DNA from 3 places in the Streptomyces sp. NPDC102402 genome. Region 3 is predicted to be linked to each of the others. Evidence: predicted binding sites of a transcription regulator. Region 3 holds the regulator's gene; each other region holds the start of a gene.
What was found. Region 3 encodes HrcA, which represses chaperone genes, less so after heat shock. Its sites were predicted from a motif close to TTNGCACTCNGNNNNNCNGAGTGCNAA; they were not measured.
Positions count from the first base shown of each region.

Region 1: a site for HrcA is predicted at 2,414-2,440, ahead of groL (chaperonin GroEL). Genes of this name have one in related genera too.
Region 2: a site for HrcA is predicted at 2,864-2,890, ahead of groES (co-chaperone GroES). Genes of this name have one in related genera too.

Region 1 covers NZ_JBIWKR010000002.1:34,657-39,597, forward strand. Annotated here, with positions in the region: gene thrC (threonine synthase) at 1-1,074, shown strand, start outside; gene ACIRJR_RS04920 (MoaD/ThiS family protein) at 1,103-1,378, shown strand; gene ACIRJR_RS04925 (cold-shock protein) at 1,818-2,024, shown strand; gene groL (chaperonin GroEL) at 2,603-4,225, shown strand; gene ACIRJR_RS04935 (hypothetical protein) at 4,326-4,757, opposite strand; gene ACIRJR_RS04940 (DinB family protein) at 4,923-4,941, shown strand, end outside.
Region 2 covers NZ_JBIWKR010000002.1:394,926-399,866, reverse strand. Annotated here, with positions in the region: gene ACIRJR_RS06760 (SDR family NAD(P)-dependent oxidoreductase) at 1-600, shown strand, start outside; gene groL (chaperonin GroEL) at 673-2,298, opposite strand; gene groES (co-chaperone GroES) at 2,400-2,708, opposite strand; gene ACIRJR_RS06745 (polysaccharide deacetylase family protein) at 2,998-3,951, opposite strand; gene ACIRJR_RS06740 (methyltransferase domain-containing protein) at 4,042-4,941, shown strand, end outside.
Region 3 covers NZ_JBIWKR010000003.1:447,764-452,704, forward strand. Annotated here, with positions in the region: gene ACIRJR_RS11430 (ABC transporter substrate-binding protein) at 1-872, opposite strand, end outside; gene ACIRJR_RS11435 (DUF3097 domain-containing protein) at 993-1,811, opposite strand; gene ACIRJR_RS11440 (MBL fold metallo-hydrolase) at 1,837-2,559, opposite strand; gene hrcA (heat-inducible transcriptional repressor HrcA) at 2,725-3,741, shown strand; gene dnaJ (molecular chaperone DnaJ) at 3,742-4,881, shown strand.

The DNA.
Region 1 (4,941 bases), on a different contig from region 3:
GCGCCGCTGCTGCCGGTCCCCTCCGACGTCGCGGACAAGCCCAACATCAACCCCGGCTTCACGAAGCTGGTCAAGGCCGACAACCTCGCCCGCGAGCTGGGCGTGACCGGCGGCCTGTACGTCAAGGACGACTCCGGCAACCCGACGCACTCCTTCAAGGACCGTGTCGTCGCCATCGCCGTCGAGGCCGCCCGCGCCTTCGGATTCACCACGCTGTCCTGCTCCTCCACCGGCAACCTCGCCGGCGCCGTGGGCGCCGCCGCGGCCCGCGCCGGCTTCCGCTCCTGCGTGTTCATCCCGCACGACCTGGAGCAGGGCAAGGTCGTCATGGCCGCGGTGTACGGCGGTGAGCTGGTCGGCATCGAGGGCAATTACGACGACGTCAACCGCTTCTGCTCGGAGCTCATCGGCGACCCGCTCGGCGAGGGCTGGGGCTTCGTCAACGTCAACCTGCGCCCGTACTACGGCGAGGGCTCCAAGACCCTGGCCTACGAGATCTGCGAGCAGCTCGGCTGGCAGCTGCCCGACCAGCTGGTCATCCCGATCGCGTCCGGCTCGCAGCTCACGAAGATCGACAAGGGTCTGCAGGAGCTGATCAAGCTCGGCCTCGTCGAGGACAAGCCGTACAAGATCTTCGGTGCCCAGGCCGAGGGATGCTCCCCGGTCTCGACCGCCTTCAAGGCCGGCCACGACGTCGTGCGGCCCCAGAAGCCGAACACCATCGCCAAGTCGCTGGCGATCGGCAACCCGGCCGACGGCCCGTACGTCCTGGACATCGCCCGGCGCACCGGGGGTGCCGTCGAGGACGTCAACGACGAGCAGGTCGTCGACGCGATCAAGCTGCTGGCCCGCACCGAGGGCATCTTCGCCGAGACCGCGGGCGGGGTGACGGTCGGCGTGACGAAGAAGCTGATCGACGCCGGTCTGCTCGACCCGGCCCTCACCACCGTCGTCCTGAACACCGGCGACGGGCTGAAGACGCTCGACGCGGTCGCTCCCACGACCGGCCTGTCCGCGACGATCCGGCCCAGCCTGGACGCGTTCCGCGACGCCGGCCTCGCCGCCGCCAACTGACCACCCGAGACCGAAGGAAGGCACCCACATGAGCGTCAAGGTCCGTATCCCCACCATCCTCCGCACCTACACGGACGGTCAGGCCGAGGTCTCGGCGGAGGGGGCTGTCCTCTCCGAGGTCATCGCGTCCCTGGAGCAGAACCACCCGGGCATCGGCGCCCGTGTCCTCGACGACCAGGGCAAGCTGCGCCGCTTCGTCAACGTGTACGTCAACGACGACGACGTGCGCTTCGAGGGCGGTCTGGACGCGGCCACCCCGGACGGCGCCGGCGTCTCGATCATCCCGGCCGTCGCCGGCGGCTGACGGCTACGGGCGCGCCCGGCTGCCCGATTCCACAGAGTGAGCGATGTGGCCCCCTCCGCGAGAGAAGCGGAGGGGGCCATTCTGCATGGTTGAGCGCGGTACAGTTGGGGAAGTCCCCGCCGCTGCCCGTGCCGCCCGCATATGAGAATGCGCCCGGTCACGACAAGAAGCAGCCAATGTGCGTGCACTCCTTGTGGCATAAGTAACCTTTGTCAGGCCCGACTTGCCCCGGAATCCTATGAGTTCGGGCAATCCGTTCGTTCCCGCGCGCCCAGAATTCTCGTCCGATTGACCTGTTGCAGAGGGCAGTTGGGCAGATACATTCGGCCGCGGTCGACGCGTTCCGGCGCACGCCACCCTCTCCTGTCGGAGGGTGAGTTCTGACCCGGGCCCGCGAAGTGCGGTGCTCGTGCAAGGGCCAGTAATAGGGGAGTTAGGCATGGCTCAGGGCACCGTCAAGTGGTTCAACGCGGAGAAGGGGTACGGCTTCATCGCGGTCGACGGTGGTGCGGATGTTTTCGTCCACTACAGCGCGATCCAGATGGACGGGTACCGCACCCTCGAAGAGGGTCAGCGAGTTGAATTCGAGATCTCGCAGGGCCAGAAGGGGCCGCAGGCGGACATGGTCAAGCTCGCCGTCGGCTGAGCTCGGCGCGGTCGGCCAACGACACTACTCACGCACGCGGGGCCCGTACCTCCATCAGGGGTACGGGCCCCGCGTGCGTCTGTGTGGCGCCGTGGCCGTCCACGGTCGGAGGGTGCGTCTCTCCGTCGCCCCGTCCGTTGTCCGCGGACGGAGGGTGCGTCTCTCCGTCTCTCCGTCGCCCCGTCGCCCCGTCGCCCCGTCGCCCCGTCGCCCCGTCTCTCCGTCGCCCCGTCGGCCGTCCGCGCCGGAGCGGGGCGCTCACGCCCGCCCGGTTCGTCCACATCCCGAGCGGGTGCCCGCGCCCACCCGTCGCCCGGCGTTCCCCCAGTTCAAGGCTCTGCCCGAGCGGGGAGGCCCGTCATCCGTCCAGCGTGCCTTCGCCGAAGGCGCTTGCACTCTCTGGGGTCGAGTGCTAATCATTGGCGTTAGCACTCTCCAGGTGAGAGTGACAGAAACTTGGATCGGGCCGGTGAGGCCCGCAGGTGCAGTGGGGCAAGGAACCACTGAGCCGCAGGCCGTCCGTCGCGGGCGCCTCCCGGTCCGGAGAAATCCACCCCTGTCCGGGAGGACCACTTCACATGGCCAAGATCATCGCGTTCGACGAGGAGGCACGGCGCGGTCTCGAGCGCGGGATGAACCAGCTCGCCGACGCCGTCAAGGTCACCCTCGGCCCCAAGGGCCGTAACGTCGTCCTCGAGAAGAAGTGGGGCGCGCCCACGATCACCAACGATGGTGTTTCCATCGCCAAGGAGATCGAGCTCGAGGACCCGTACGAGAAGATCGGTGCGGAGCTGGTCAAGGAGGTCGCCAAGAAGACGGACGACGTCGCCGGCGACGGTACGACCACCGCGACCGTTCTCGCCCAGGCGCTCGTCCGCGAGGGCCTGCGCAACGTCGCCGCGGGTGCCAACCCGATGGCTCTGAAGCGTGGCATCGAGAAGGCCGTCGAGGCCGTCTCCGCCGCTCTGCTGGAGCAGGCGAAGGACGTGGAGACCAAGGAGCAGATCGCTTCGACGGCCTCCATCTCCGCTGCCGACACCGAGATCGGCGCCAAGATCGCCGAGGCGATGGACAAGGTCGGCAAGGAAGGCGTCATCACCGTCGAGGAGTCCCAGACCTTCGGTCTGGAGCTCGAGCTCACCGAGGGTATGCGCTTCGACAAGGGCTACATCTCGGCGTACTTCGCCACCGACATGGAGCGTATGGAGACGTCGTTCGACGACCCGTACATCCTGATCGTCAACTCCAAGATCAGCAACGTGAAGGACCTCCTTCCGCTGCTCGAGAAGGTCATGCAGTCGGGCAAGCCCCTGCTGATCATCGCGGAGGACGTCGAGGGCGAGGCTCTGTCGACCCTGGTCGTCAACAAGATCCGTGGCACCTTCAAGTCCGTCGCCGTCAAGGCTCCGGGCTTCGGTGACCGCCGCAAGGCCATGCTCGGCGACATCGCCATCCTCACCGGTGGCACCGTCATCTCCGAGGAGGTCGGTCTCAAGCTGGAGAACGCCGGCGTCGACCTGCTCGGCACCGCCCGCAAGGTCGTCATCACCAAGGACGAGACGACCATCGTCGACGGTGGCGGCGACAGCGACCAGGTCCAGGGTCGCGTCAAGCAGATCCGTGCCGAGATCGAGAACTCCGACTCGGACTACGACCGCGAGAAGCTCCAGGAGCGTCTCGCGAAGCTGGCCGGCGGCGTGGCCGTCATCAAGGCCGGCGCCGCCACCGAGGTGGAGCTCAAGGAGCGCAAGCACCGCATCGAGGACGCGGTGCGCAACGCCAAGGCCGCCGTCGAGGAGGGCATCGTCGCCGGTGGTGGCGTGGCTCTGCTCCAGGCCTCGGCCGTCTTCGAGAAGCTCGACCTGACCGGTGACGAGGCCACGGGCGCCAACGCCGTGAAGCTCGCGCTGGAGGCCCCGCTCAAGCAGATCGCCGTCAACGGTGGTCTCGAGGGTGGCGTCATCGTCGAGAAGGTGCGCAACCTGCCGATCGGTCACGGCCTCAACGCCGCGACCGGCGAGTACGTCGACATGATCGCCGAGGGCATCATCGACCCGGCGAAGGTCACGCGCTCCGCCCTGCAGAACGCCGCGTCCATCGCCGCGCTCTTCCTCACCACCGAGGCCGTCATCGCCGACAAGCCGGAGAAGGCCTCCGCGGCCGCTCCGGGCGGCATGCCGGGCGGTGACATGGACTTCTGATCCTCGGATCAGCAGCTCCAGGCAGTACCCGCAGTATCCGTGCGACGCCGGCCCCCGGGATTCCTTCCCGGGGGCCGGCGTCGTGTGCGCTGCGGGCGTCTCACCACGCGGGAGCGGTCAGGATGCAGAGCGGGCTCCCTTCGTCGGGGTCGCCGACGTAGGTCCAGAGCTTGAGCGTCCTGCCGTTCTGCAGCGCCTCGTACGAGGTGGTCTCGCCGGCGTCCCGGAACGACGCCGTGATCATGGTGCCGTCCGTCCCGGTCCAGCTGTCCCAGGTGCCTGATCCCGATCTGGGTTCGTCAGTGCCGTCGGTGCTGTCGTAGTCGCTGCAGACGTGGGTGGCGGTGAACGTTCCGTCCCGTTTCAGCTCCAGCGTGCCGCCCTCCTTGTCGGTCCACGTCACGGCCGCCCGGGACAGGGACAGTTCGATCGGCTTGCCGTGGGGGACCGGCGGTGGAGCGAGCCTCCCGCATCCCGCGAGAGCGAGGACGAGCGGGACGCACACCAGCAATGACCAGCGGGAACATGGCACAGGACACCTCGGGACCTCGCGCGGGGCACAGGCGCGAACGGCCCGTGCAGGCAGGAGCGTAGAACAGGGCGCGGAGCCCCGGTGGTCCGGGGGGCGGGGGCGCTCCCACCGCAGCGGGAGTGGATACTCGGCAGTTCTGGCCCCGTCGCGGAGGAGCGTTCCCGTATGACCACCGACCGCCGCA
Region 2 (4,941 bases), on a different contig from region 3:
GACCTGGCCACGGACGCCGGGATCGAGGCGGTCGAAGCGCGGCTGGCGAACCGCGTGAGCCCGGTCGACCTGCTGGTGAACAACGCCGGCTTCGGCAACAAGGGGCGTTATCTGGACGTCTCGATCACCGATGAGCTCACGATGCTGAAGGTCCACTGCGAGGCGGTGCTCCGTCTCACCTCGGCCGCTACGGGCCCGATGCGGGAGCGCGGCCGCGGCGGTGTGGTCAACGTGGCTTCCGTGGCGGCCTTCCTGCCGCGGGGCACCTACGGGGCGTCGAAGGCGTGGGTCGTCCAGTTCACCCAGGGCGCGGCGAAGGACCTGGCGGGTTCGGGGGTGCGGCTGATGGCCCTGTGCCCGGGCTTCGTGCGCACCGAGTTCCACCAGCGGGCCGGGATGGGGACGGGCAACATCCCGGACTGGATGTGGCTCGACGCGGACAAGCTGGTGTCCGCGGCCCTGACGGACCTGGCCCGGGGCAGGACGGTGTCGATCCCGGACCCGCGCTACAAGGCGCTGATGAGCCTGGTCAAGCTGACGCCCCGCAGCGTGCTCGGCGGCGTGACCTCACGCGCGGGCCGGACGTACGGCCCGAAGTAGACCGCCGCAGCGACACCGAGGCCCGGTGCCCCCGCGACGGGGGTACCGGGCCTCGGCGGCGTACGGGGCGTACTAGTGGGAGTGGCCGTGGCCGCCGTGACCGGCGTCGGCCTCTTCCTCGGCCGGCTTCTCGACGACCAGGGTCTCGGTCGTGAGCAGCAGCGACGCGATGGACGCGGCGTTCTCCAGGGCGGAGCGGGTGACCTTGACCGGGTCGATGACGCCGGCCTTCACCAGGTCGCCGTACTCGCCGGTCGCGGCGTTGAAGCCCTGGCCCTTGTCGAGCTCGGAGACCTTCGAGGTGATGACGTAGCCCTCGAGGCCCGCGTTCTCCGCGATCCAGCGGAGCGGCTCGACGGCGGCGCGGCGCACGACCGCGACACCGGTGGCCTCGTCGCCGGTCTTGCCGAGGTTGCCCTCGAGGACCTTGACGGCGTGGACCAGAGCGGAGCCACCACCGGAGACGATGCCCTCCTCGACCGCGGCGCGGGTCGCGGAGATGGCGTCCTCCAGACGGTGCTTCTTCTCCTTGAGCTCGACCTCGGTGGCAGCGCCGACGCGGATCACGCAGACACCGCCGGCCAGCTTCGCCAGGCGCTCCTGGAGCTTCTCGCGGTCCCAGTCGGAGTCCGTGGACTCGATCTCGGCCTTGATCTGGTTGACGCGGCCGGCGACCTCGTCGGACTTGCCGCCACCGTCGACGATGGTGGTGTCGTCCTTGGAGACGGTCACGCGGCGGGCGGTGCCCAGCACGTCCAGACCGGCCTGGTCGAGCTTGAGGCCGACCTCCTCGGCGATGACGGTCGCACCGGTGAGGGTGGCGATGTCGCCGAGCATGGCCTTGCGGCGGTCACCAAAGCCCGGGGCCTTCACCGCGACGGCGTTGAAGGTGCCACGGATCTTGTTGACGACCAGGGTCGACAGGGCCTCGCCCTCGACGTCCTCGGCGATGATCAGCAGCGGCTTGGAGGCACCGGCCTGGATGACCTTCTCCAGGAGCGGCAGCAGCTCCTGGATCGAGCCGATCTTGCCCTGGTGGATCAGGATGTACGGGTCGTCGAGGACGGCCTCCATACGCTCCTGGTCGGTCACCATGTAGGGGGACAGGTAGCCCTTGTCGAAGGCCATGCCCTCGGTGAACTCGAGGTCCAGACCGAAGGTGTTGGACTCCTCGACGGTGATGACACCGTCCTTGCCGACCTTGTCCATCGCGTCCGCGATGAGCTCGCCGACCTGCGGGTCCTGCGCGGAGAGCGCGGCCACGGCGGCGATGTCGGCCTTGTCGTCGATCGGGCGGGCGGTCGCGAGGAGGTCCTCGGACACGGCCTTCACGGCGGCGTCGATGCCCTTCTTCAGGGCGGCCGGGGACGCGCCCGCGGCGACGTTGCGCAGGCCTTCGCGGACGAGGGCCTGGGCGAGCACGGTGGCGGTGGTGGTGCCGTCACCCGCTACGTCGTTGGTCTTGGTCGCCACCTCCTTCACCAGCTGCGCACCGAGGTTCTCGTACGGGTCGTCGAGCTCGACCTCGCGCGCGATGGTGACACCGTCGTTGGTGATGGTGGGGGCGCCGAACTTCTTGTCGATGACGACGTTGCGGCCCTTCGGGCCGATCGTCACCTTCACCGTGTCGGCAAGCTTGTTGACGCCGCGCTCAAGGGCGCGACGGGCGTCCTCGTCGAACTTCAGAATCTTCGCCATGGGCTGTTTTCTTCCCTCTCAAAACGAACTGCGCCCCTCGCCGCCCGGCTAGTCATCTCGCAGGGGGCCAGGGGCGCAGAACAGAAGCAAACGTGGGTGAACTACTTCTCGACGATCGCGAGGACGTCGCGGGCCGAGAGGACGAGGTACTCCTCGCCGTTGTACTTCACCTCGGTGCCGCCGTACTTGCTGTACAGCACGACATCGCCGGTCTTGACGTCGAGCGGCAGGCGCTCGCCGTTCTCGAAGCGGCCCGGGCCCACGGCCAGGACGACGCCCTCCTGGGGCTTCTCCTTGGCGGTGTCCGGAATGACCAGGCCGGAAGCCGTGGTCTGCTCGGCGTCGAGCGGCTGGACCACAATGCGGTCCTCGAGCGGCTTGATCGCAACCTTGGAGCTGGTGGTCGACACGATCCGGTCTCCCCCTTCGGAGATCTCACGGGGTTTAACAGTCTGTGGGGTGGCGACCAGGTGGATCCGTCGTCGCGGGTGCCGGACCTGCCCTGTCGCGCGGTTGTGCTGGCACTCTCCATCGGGGAGTGCCAGCACTGAGACTATGACCGCGATTAGCACTCGGTCAAGCGGAGTGCCAATTCACCACCCACGCGTGGCGCCGCGGGACCGGCGTACGACCGGGACAACGCGGAAGACCGCCACGTCGTTCCACCACCGGACGGCCGGGCGCGCCGCCACGCCCCCGTCAGACGTAGTCCTCCAGCCTGGCCACCGCGTAGCCCTTGTCCGTGACCGTCTTCATGACGCGCCGGACCATGTCGGCCATCGATCCCTCCCAGTCCTCGTCGCCCCGGAAGTGGGTGAGGATGATGTCCCCGGGGTGCAGGTCCCGGTCCCACTCGCGCCACTCCATGTGGTCGGGGAACGCCTCGGCGGCCCACAGGGGTACGGCCTTGATGCCGCAGGACTTCGCGACGCGCAGGGTGTCGCCGTTGTAGTTGCCGTACGGCGGCCGGAAGAGGGTGGGCCGCTTCCCGAAGTACTTCTCGATCTTGTCCTGCTCCCCGCAGATCTCCTGGCGCTGCTCGGCTTTCGAAAGCCCCGGGAGGTAGCGGTGGTTGAGCGTGTGGTTGCTGAGGGTGACCCCTCTGGCCTGCATGTCCTTGAAGTAGCCGTAGTCGTCGCTCACCACGTAGTCGCTGAGGAAGGCGCTGTACGGGATCTTCAGTTCCGTCATCATCCGCAGCAGTTCGGGGTCCTTCTCCGCCCCGTCGTCCATCGTCAGGAAGACGACCCGCTCCTTGGTGGGCACGGTGGTGAAGACCGGTGGCAGCGCCTCCCCGCCCTCCACCTCGAACCCCTCGCGGGTGGTGATGCGCGGCTTCACGGCGGGTGGCGCGGGAGGGGCGAGCGGGACCTTCGCCAGGCCCCACTTCTTCGCCACGGCCACGCGGGCGGCCAGTTCCCGCTTCAGCCGCTCGGCTTCGGCCCTGGCCTCGGCCGCGGCAGCGGCGGGTCCCGCCGGCGCGGCGGCGGCTCCCGGCTGTCCGGCGGCCTGCCCGCCCCGGCCGGGGGCCCCTTCGTCCGTACCGTCGGCGCAGCCGGCGGCGGCGGCGCCGATCAGCAGGGCGGCCAGGGCCGCGCAGATCCTTTTACGGCGCTTCGTGACTGATTTTTCTTTTTGTCGTACTAGCTGCATGGCGCCGCATCCTGCCACCGGGACACCGGCCGCCCACCGCGACACCTCCGGGGGATCAGCCGGGTCCCCCGGCTGGCTCACAATGGACAGGTGAACGCCCTTCCCCCTGCCGGTCAGGCCGGCCCGGCCGACCCGCTCGCCGCCTTCGCCGCCCTGCGTACCCCCGAGGGCACGGCACTCCTGGACGAGCTGCGCGACCACGACCCCGCCCAGGAGCTGGCGACCGCCACCCGGCTGCGCCGCACCCACCCCGCCGCACTGGTGTCGGCGGCACTCGGCCAGGCACGGCTGCGGCAGCGCGCGGTGGCGAAGTTCGGGGAGGCGGACGCGTACCGCATGTTCTTCACCCCGAACGGAGTGGAGCAGGCGACCCGCACCTCGGTCGCCGGCTACCGCGCCGGGCGGTTCGCGGAGCTCGGCGTACGCAGCGTGGCTGACCTGTGCTGCGGCATCGGCGGCGACGCGATCGCCCTGGCCCGGGCAGGCATCTCGGTCCTGGCCGTGGACCGGGATCCGCTCACGGCGCACGTCGCCCGTGCCAACGCCGAGGCGCTCGGGCTGCAGGACCTCGTCGAGGTGCGGTGCGCCGACGTCACCGAGATCGACACCTCCCCCTACGACGCGGTCTTCGTCGACCCGGCACGGCGCGGCGGGCGGGGCAGGATCTTCGACCCGGAGGCCTACTCACCGCCGCTCTCCTGGGCGACGGACGCCGCGCTGAAGGCCCCCCGCGCGGCACTGAAGATCGCCCCCGGGGTCCCGCACGAGGCGATCGGCCCACAGGCCGAGGCCGAGTGGATCTCGGACGGCGGCGACGTGAAGGAGGCCGTGCTCTGGTTCGGCGAGGGCTTCACGCCGGGGACCTTCCGTGCCACGCTGCTCCCGTCGCGCACGACCCTCGCCTCCGAAGGCCCGCTCCCCGCCCCGCCGGTCGGGCCCGTCGGCCGGTATCTGCACGAGCCGGACGGCGCCGTCATCCGCGCCCATCTG
Region 3 (4,941 bases):
CGCAGTTCGAGATGGAACTGGCGCGCGTGCTCGTCACCCGCCCCGGCGTCGGCCACCCGCTCGGCGACGGCGGCCGCCCGCGCCCGGATCACCCGCCACGAACCGCTCGGGGAGAAGCGCGACCAGCCGTCCGAGGGGTACGCCGTGCTCGACGCGGCCAGCGACGACGTGGTCGCCAGCCACCTGCTGGCCCCGCGCAGCCACAGCAGCGGGGGCGCCGCCGTGGTCAGCAGCCGTACGACCGCCAGACCGAACAGGGCCGCGGCGGCGACCACCGCGGTGAGGAGCCAGCCGATCTCACCCAGCAGCACGCTGAGCACGGCGATGAAGACGGCCCCCAGGAACGTCTCCGGCCGGACCGAGGCGCGCAGCGAGTCCCACCAGGTGGTGCGCCCGGGCCGGCTCGCCCGCCAGCGCAGGCTGCCCAGCTGTTCGAGGATCCGTTCGTCGCGATCACGGGAGGAGCCCCGGTCGGGCTGGGCGACGACCGCGTCCGTGGCCTGCTCGATGGCGGCCAGGAGGCGGGAGCGGGGAAAGGCGAAGGGTTTGTACTGCGAGGTGCCCCGGGTCTCCCAGGGCCGCTCGGTGAGCGTGCGGACCATGGAGAGCGCCGCGTCGTACGGGGTGCCCCCGCCGCCGTCGAGCAGCTTCACCGGGACCCGGCGCAGCTGGTTCGCCCGGTGGACCTGGTGGACGATCTGCTCGACGCGGCTGTCGATCTCCGGGCCGGCGGACGCGTCCTCCGCCTGCGTCACGACCAGGGGCATCACCGGCCGGTTGACCCGGTACTGGTCGATCAGCTCCTGCATGAGGTGGAAGACGGCGGAGGCCGCCTCGTTCTCCGCACTGTCCCGCCACACTTCGCGCGTCATCAGGCCCCCGTGCCTTCCCGCCGCCCCACCCTGCAGTCACCCCTCAATAACGGATGGTGCGCAGGCGGCGCAGGAGTTCACGGGGATCGGTACCGGATCCTCCTCAACCGTTCCGGTACATCAGGAAGGAAGAGTGACGAAGTCGATCAATTCCTCGACACGTCCCAGGAGCTGTGGCTCCAGGTCCCTGTACGAGCCGACCTTGGAAAGGATGTGCTGCCAGGCCGCACCCGTGTTCTCCGGCCAGCCCAGGGAGCGGCAGACACCCGTCTTCCAGTCCTGGCCGCGCGGTACCGACGGCCAGCCGGGGATGCCCACGGACGACGGCTTCACGGCTTCCCAGACGTCGATGTACGGGTGTCCCACCACCAGTACGTGCGCGTCGGTGACCTGGGCGGCGATCCGGGACTCCTTGGAGCCGGGCACCAGATGGTCGACCAGCACACCCAGCCGGGCGTCCGGACCGGGCGAGAACTCCCGGACGATCGCCGGGAGGTCGTCGATCCCCTCCAGGTACTCCACCACCACCCCCTCGACGCGCAGGTCGTCGCCCCAGACCCGCTCGACGAGCTCGGCGTCGTGCCGCCCCTCCACATAGATCCGGCCCGCCCGGGCCACCCGTGCCCGCGCCCCGGGGACCGCCACCGAACCGGACGCCGTACGCGCGGGACGCACGGGACCGCCGGCCGACGGGCGCACGAGGGTGACCACCCTGCCCTCCAGCAGGAAACCGCGCGGCTCCATGGGGAACACCCGGTGCTTGCCGAAGCGGTCCTCCAGCGTGACCGTCGGCCCCTGGGCCGTCTTCTCGCACCGGATCACCGCCCCGCAGAAGCCGGTGACGGCCTCCTCGACGACCAGGTCGGGCTCGGCGGGGACCTCGGGGGCGGGGGCGGACTTCTTCCACGGCGGAGTCAGATCCGGCTGGTAGCTGCGCATGGCACGACGATAAACGGGCCCCCTTTCACGACACGCCGAAGCGGGAAGCCAGCTGATCACGCTGGGCCCGTACGAACGCCGCGTCCACCACCGCCCCGTGCCCCGGCACGTACAGCGCTTCCTCGCCGCCCAGCTCCAGCAGCCGGTCCAGCGCCGCCGGCCAGTGCGAGGGGACGGCGTCCCGGCCCGCCTGCGGCTCGCCGGACTGTTCGACCAGGTCGCCGCAGAGCACCACGACGGGGGACCCCGGGACCAGCACCGCGAGGTCGTGGCCGCTGTGTCCGGGGCCCACGTTGGCCAGCAGCACCTGGAGCCCGCCGCCGAGGTCGAGCGTCCACTCCCCGCTCACCTGGTGCCGCGGTGCCACCAGGGTGTCCGTGGCCGCCGACGCGTCCGCCTCGCTCATCCCGTGCCGCAGGGCGTCCGCGCGCAGCTCCTCGGCGCTCCGCTCCAGCAGGTCCGCCGTGCCGACCGCGCCGTACACCTGCGCCCCGGAGAACGCCGCGGTGCCCAGCACATGGTCGAAGTGCGGATGACTCAGTGCGATATGCGTCACCCTCCGGCCGAGCAGCCCCTCCGCCTGGGCGCGCAGTTCGGCGCCCTCCCGGAGGGACGAACCGGTGTCGTAGAGCAGCACCCCGTCCGCCCCGGCCACGAGCGCGGCGGTCGCGTCCCAGACGGGGAGGCGCCTCCGTCCCGTACCGTTGCCCAACCGCTCCCAGCCGAACTCTTCCCAACAGACGTCCATACGGCGACGCTATCGGCAACGACCTGCGCGGTCCTGCGACGGCGTGGCCGGTCGCCCTTGCCCCGGGCCCACCCCGCCCCCGTACACTGACCGGGGGGATTGCTGGCACTCGAACGTACAGAGTGCCAGGCAGAAGCCGAAGAACCACAGCTGGAGGTGTGCGCGGTGCTCAGCGAACGCAGACTCGAAGTGCTGCGCGCCATCGTCCAGGACTATGTCGGGACCGAGGAGCCCGTCGGCTCCAAGGCGCTCACGGAGCGGCACAGCCTGGGGGTGTCCCCGGCGACCGTGCGCAACGACATGGCGGTGCTGGAGGACGAGGGCTTCATCGCCCAGCCGCACACGAGTGCGGGGCGCATCCCGACGGACAAGGGCTACCGCCTCTTCGTCGACAAACTCGCGGGGGTCAAGCCCCTGTCGTCGCCGGAGCGCCGGGCCATTCAGAATTTCCTCGACGGCGCGGTCGACCTCGACGACGTCGTGGGCCGCACGGTCCGGCTGCTGGCGCAGCTGACCAGGCAGGTCGCCGTCGTGCAGTACCCCTCGCTGACCCGGTCGACCGTCCGGCACGTGGAGCTGCTGTCGCTGGCCCCGGCCCGGCTGATGCTCGTGCTGATCACGGACACGGGCCGGGTCGAACAGCGTATGATCGACTGCCCCGCACCGTTCGGTGACATGTCGCTGGCGGATCTGCGGGCCCGGCTCAACAGCCGGGTCGTGGGACGGCGCTTCGCGGACGTCCCGCAGCTGGTGCAGGACCTGCCGGAGTCCTTCGAGGCCGAGGACAGGGGAACCGTTTCGACGGTGCTCTCCGTTCTTCTCGAGACACTGGTCGAAGAGACGGAGGAGCGGCTGATCATCGGCGGCACCTCCAACCTCACCCGTTTCGGGCACGACTTCCCTGTGATGATCCGGCCGGTGCTGGAGGCGTTGGAGGAGCAGGTCGTGCTGTTGAAGCTGCTGGGTGAGGCAACGGATTCGGGCATGACCGTACGGATCGGGCACGAGAACGCCCACGAGGGCCTCAACTCCACGTCCGTCGTCGCGGTCGGCTACGGTTCGGGCGACGAGGCAGTCGCCAAACTCGGCGTGGTCGGACCGACCCGCATGGACTACCCCGGAACGATGGGAGCGGTACGCGCAGTGGCACGTTACGTCGGACAGATCCTGGCGGAGTCGTAAGTGGCCACGGACTACTACGCCGTACTCGGCGTGCGCCGCGACGCATCTCAGGACGAGATCAAGAAGGCATTCCGTCGGCTCGCTCGCGAGCTGCACCCGGATGTCAACCCGGATCCGAAGACCCAGGAGCGGTTCAAGGAGATCAACGCCGCTTACGAGGTGCTCTCGGACCCGCAGAAGAAGCAGGTCTACGACCTCGGTGGTGACCCGCTGTCCGCCTCGGGCGGTGGCGGCGGCGCGGGAGGCTTCGGCGCCGGCGGCTTCGGCAACTTCAGCGACATCATGGACGCGTTCTTCGGGACCGCGTCGCAGCGCGGACCCCGTTCGCGCACCCGGCGCGGCCAGGACGCGATGATCCGGCTGGAGATCGACCTCTCCGAGGCGGCCTTCGGCACGACCAAGGACATCCAGGTCGACACCGCGGTCGTCTGCACGACCTGCAGTGGCGAGGGCGCCGCACCCGGCACCTCCGCGCAGACCTGTGACATGTGCCGCGGCCGCGGCGAGGTCTCCCAGGTCACCCGGTCGTTCCTCGGCCAGGTCATGACCTCGCGGCCCTGCCCGCAGTGCCAGGGCTTCGGCACGGTCGTGCCGACCCCGTGCCCCGAGTGCGCCGGCGACGGCCGTATCCGCTCGCGGCGCACCCTCACCGTGAAGATCCCCGCGGGTGTCGACAACGGCACCCGCATCCAGCTCGCGGGCGAGGGCGAGGTAGGGCCCGGTGGCGGCCCCGCCGGCGACCTCTACGTCGAGATCCACGAGCTCCCGCACGCCGTGTTCCAGCGGCGCGGCGACGATCTCCACTGCACGGTCACCATCCCCATGACGGCCGCCGCGCTGGGCACCCAGGTGCCGCTGGAGACGCTCGACGGTCTGGAGGAGATCGACATCAGGCCGGGCACCCAGTCCGGGCAGTCGGTCCCGTTGCACGGGCGCGGCATCACGCACCTGCGCGGCGGCGGACGCGGCGACCTGATCGTGCACGTCGAGGTCATGACCCCGACGAAGATGGACCCGGAGCAGGAGCGGCTCCTGAGGGAGCTGGCCCAGCTGCGCGGCGAGGAGCGGCCCACGGGCCAGTTCCAGCCGGGCCAGCAGGGGCTGTTCTCCCGCCTGAAGGACGCCTTCAACGGCCGCTGAACCCGGCCGCTGAACCAGGCCACCGCACCGCCCGCCGGTCCCGTACCGGCGGGCGGTGCC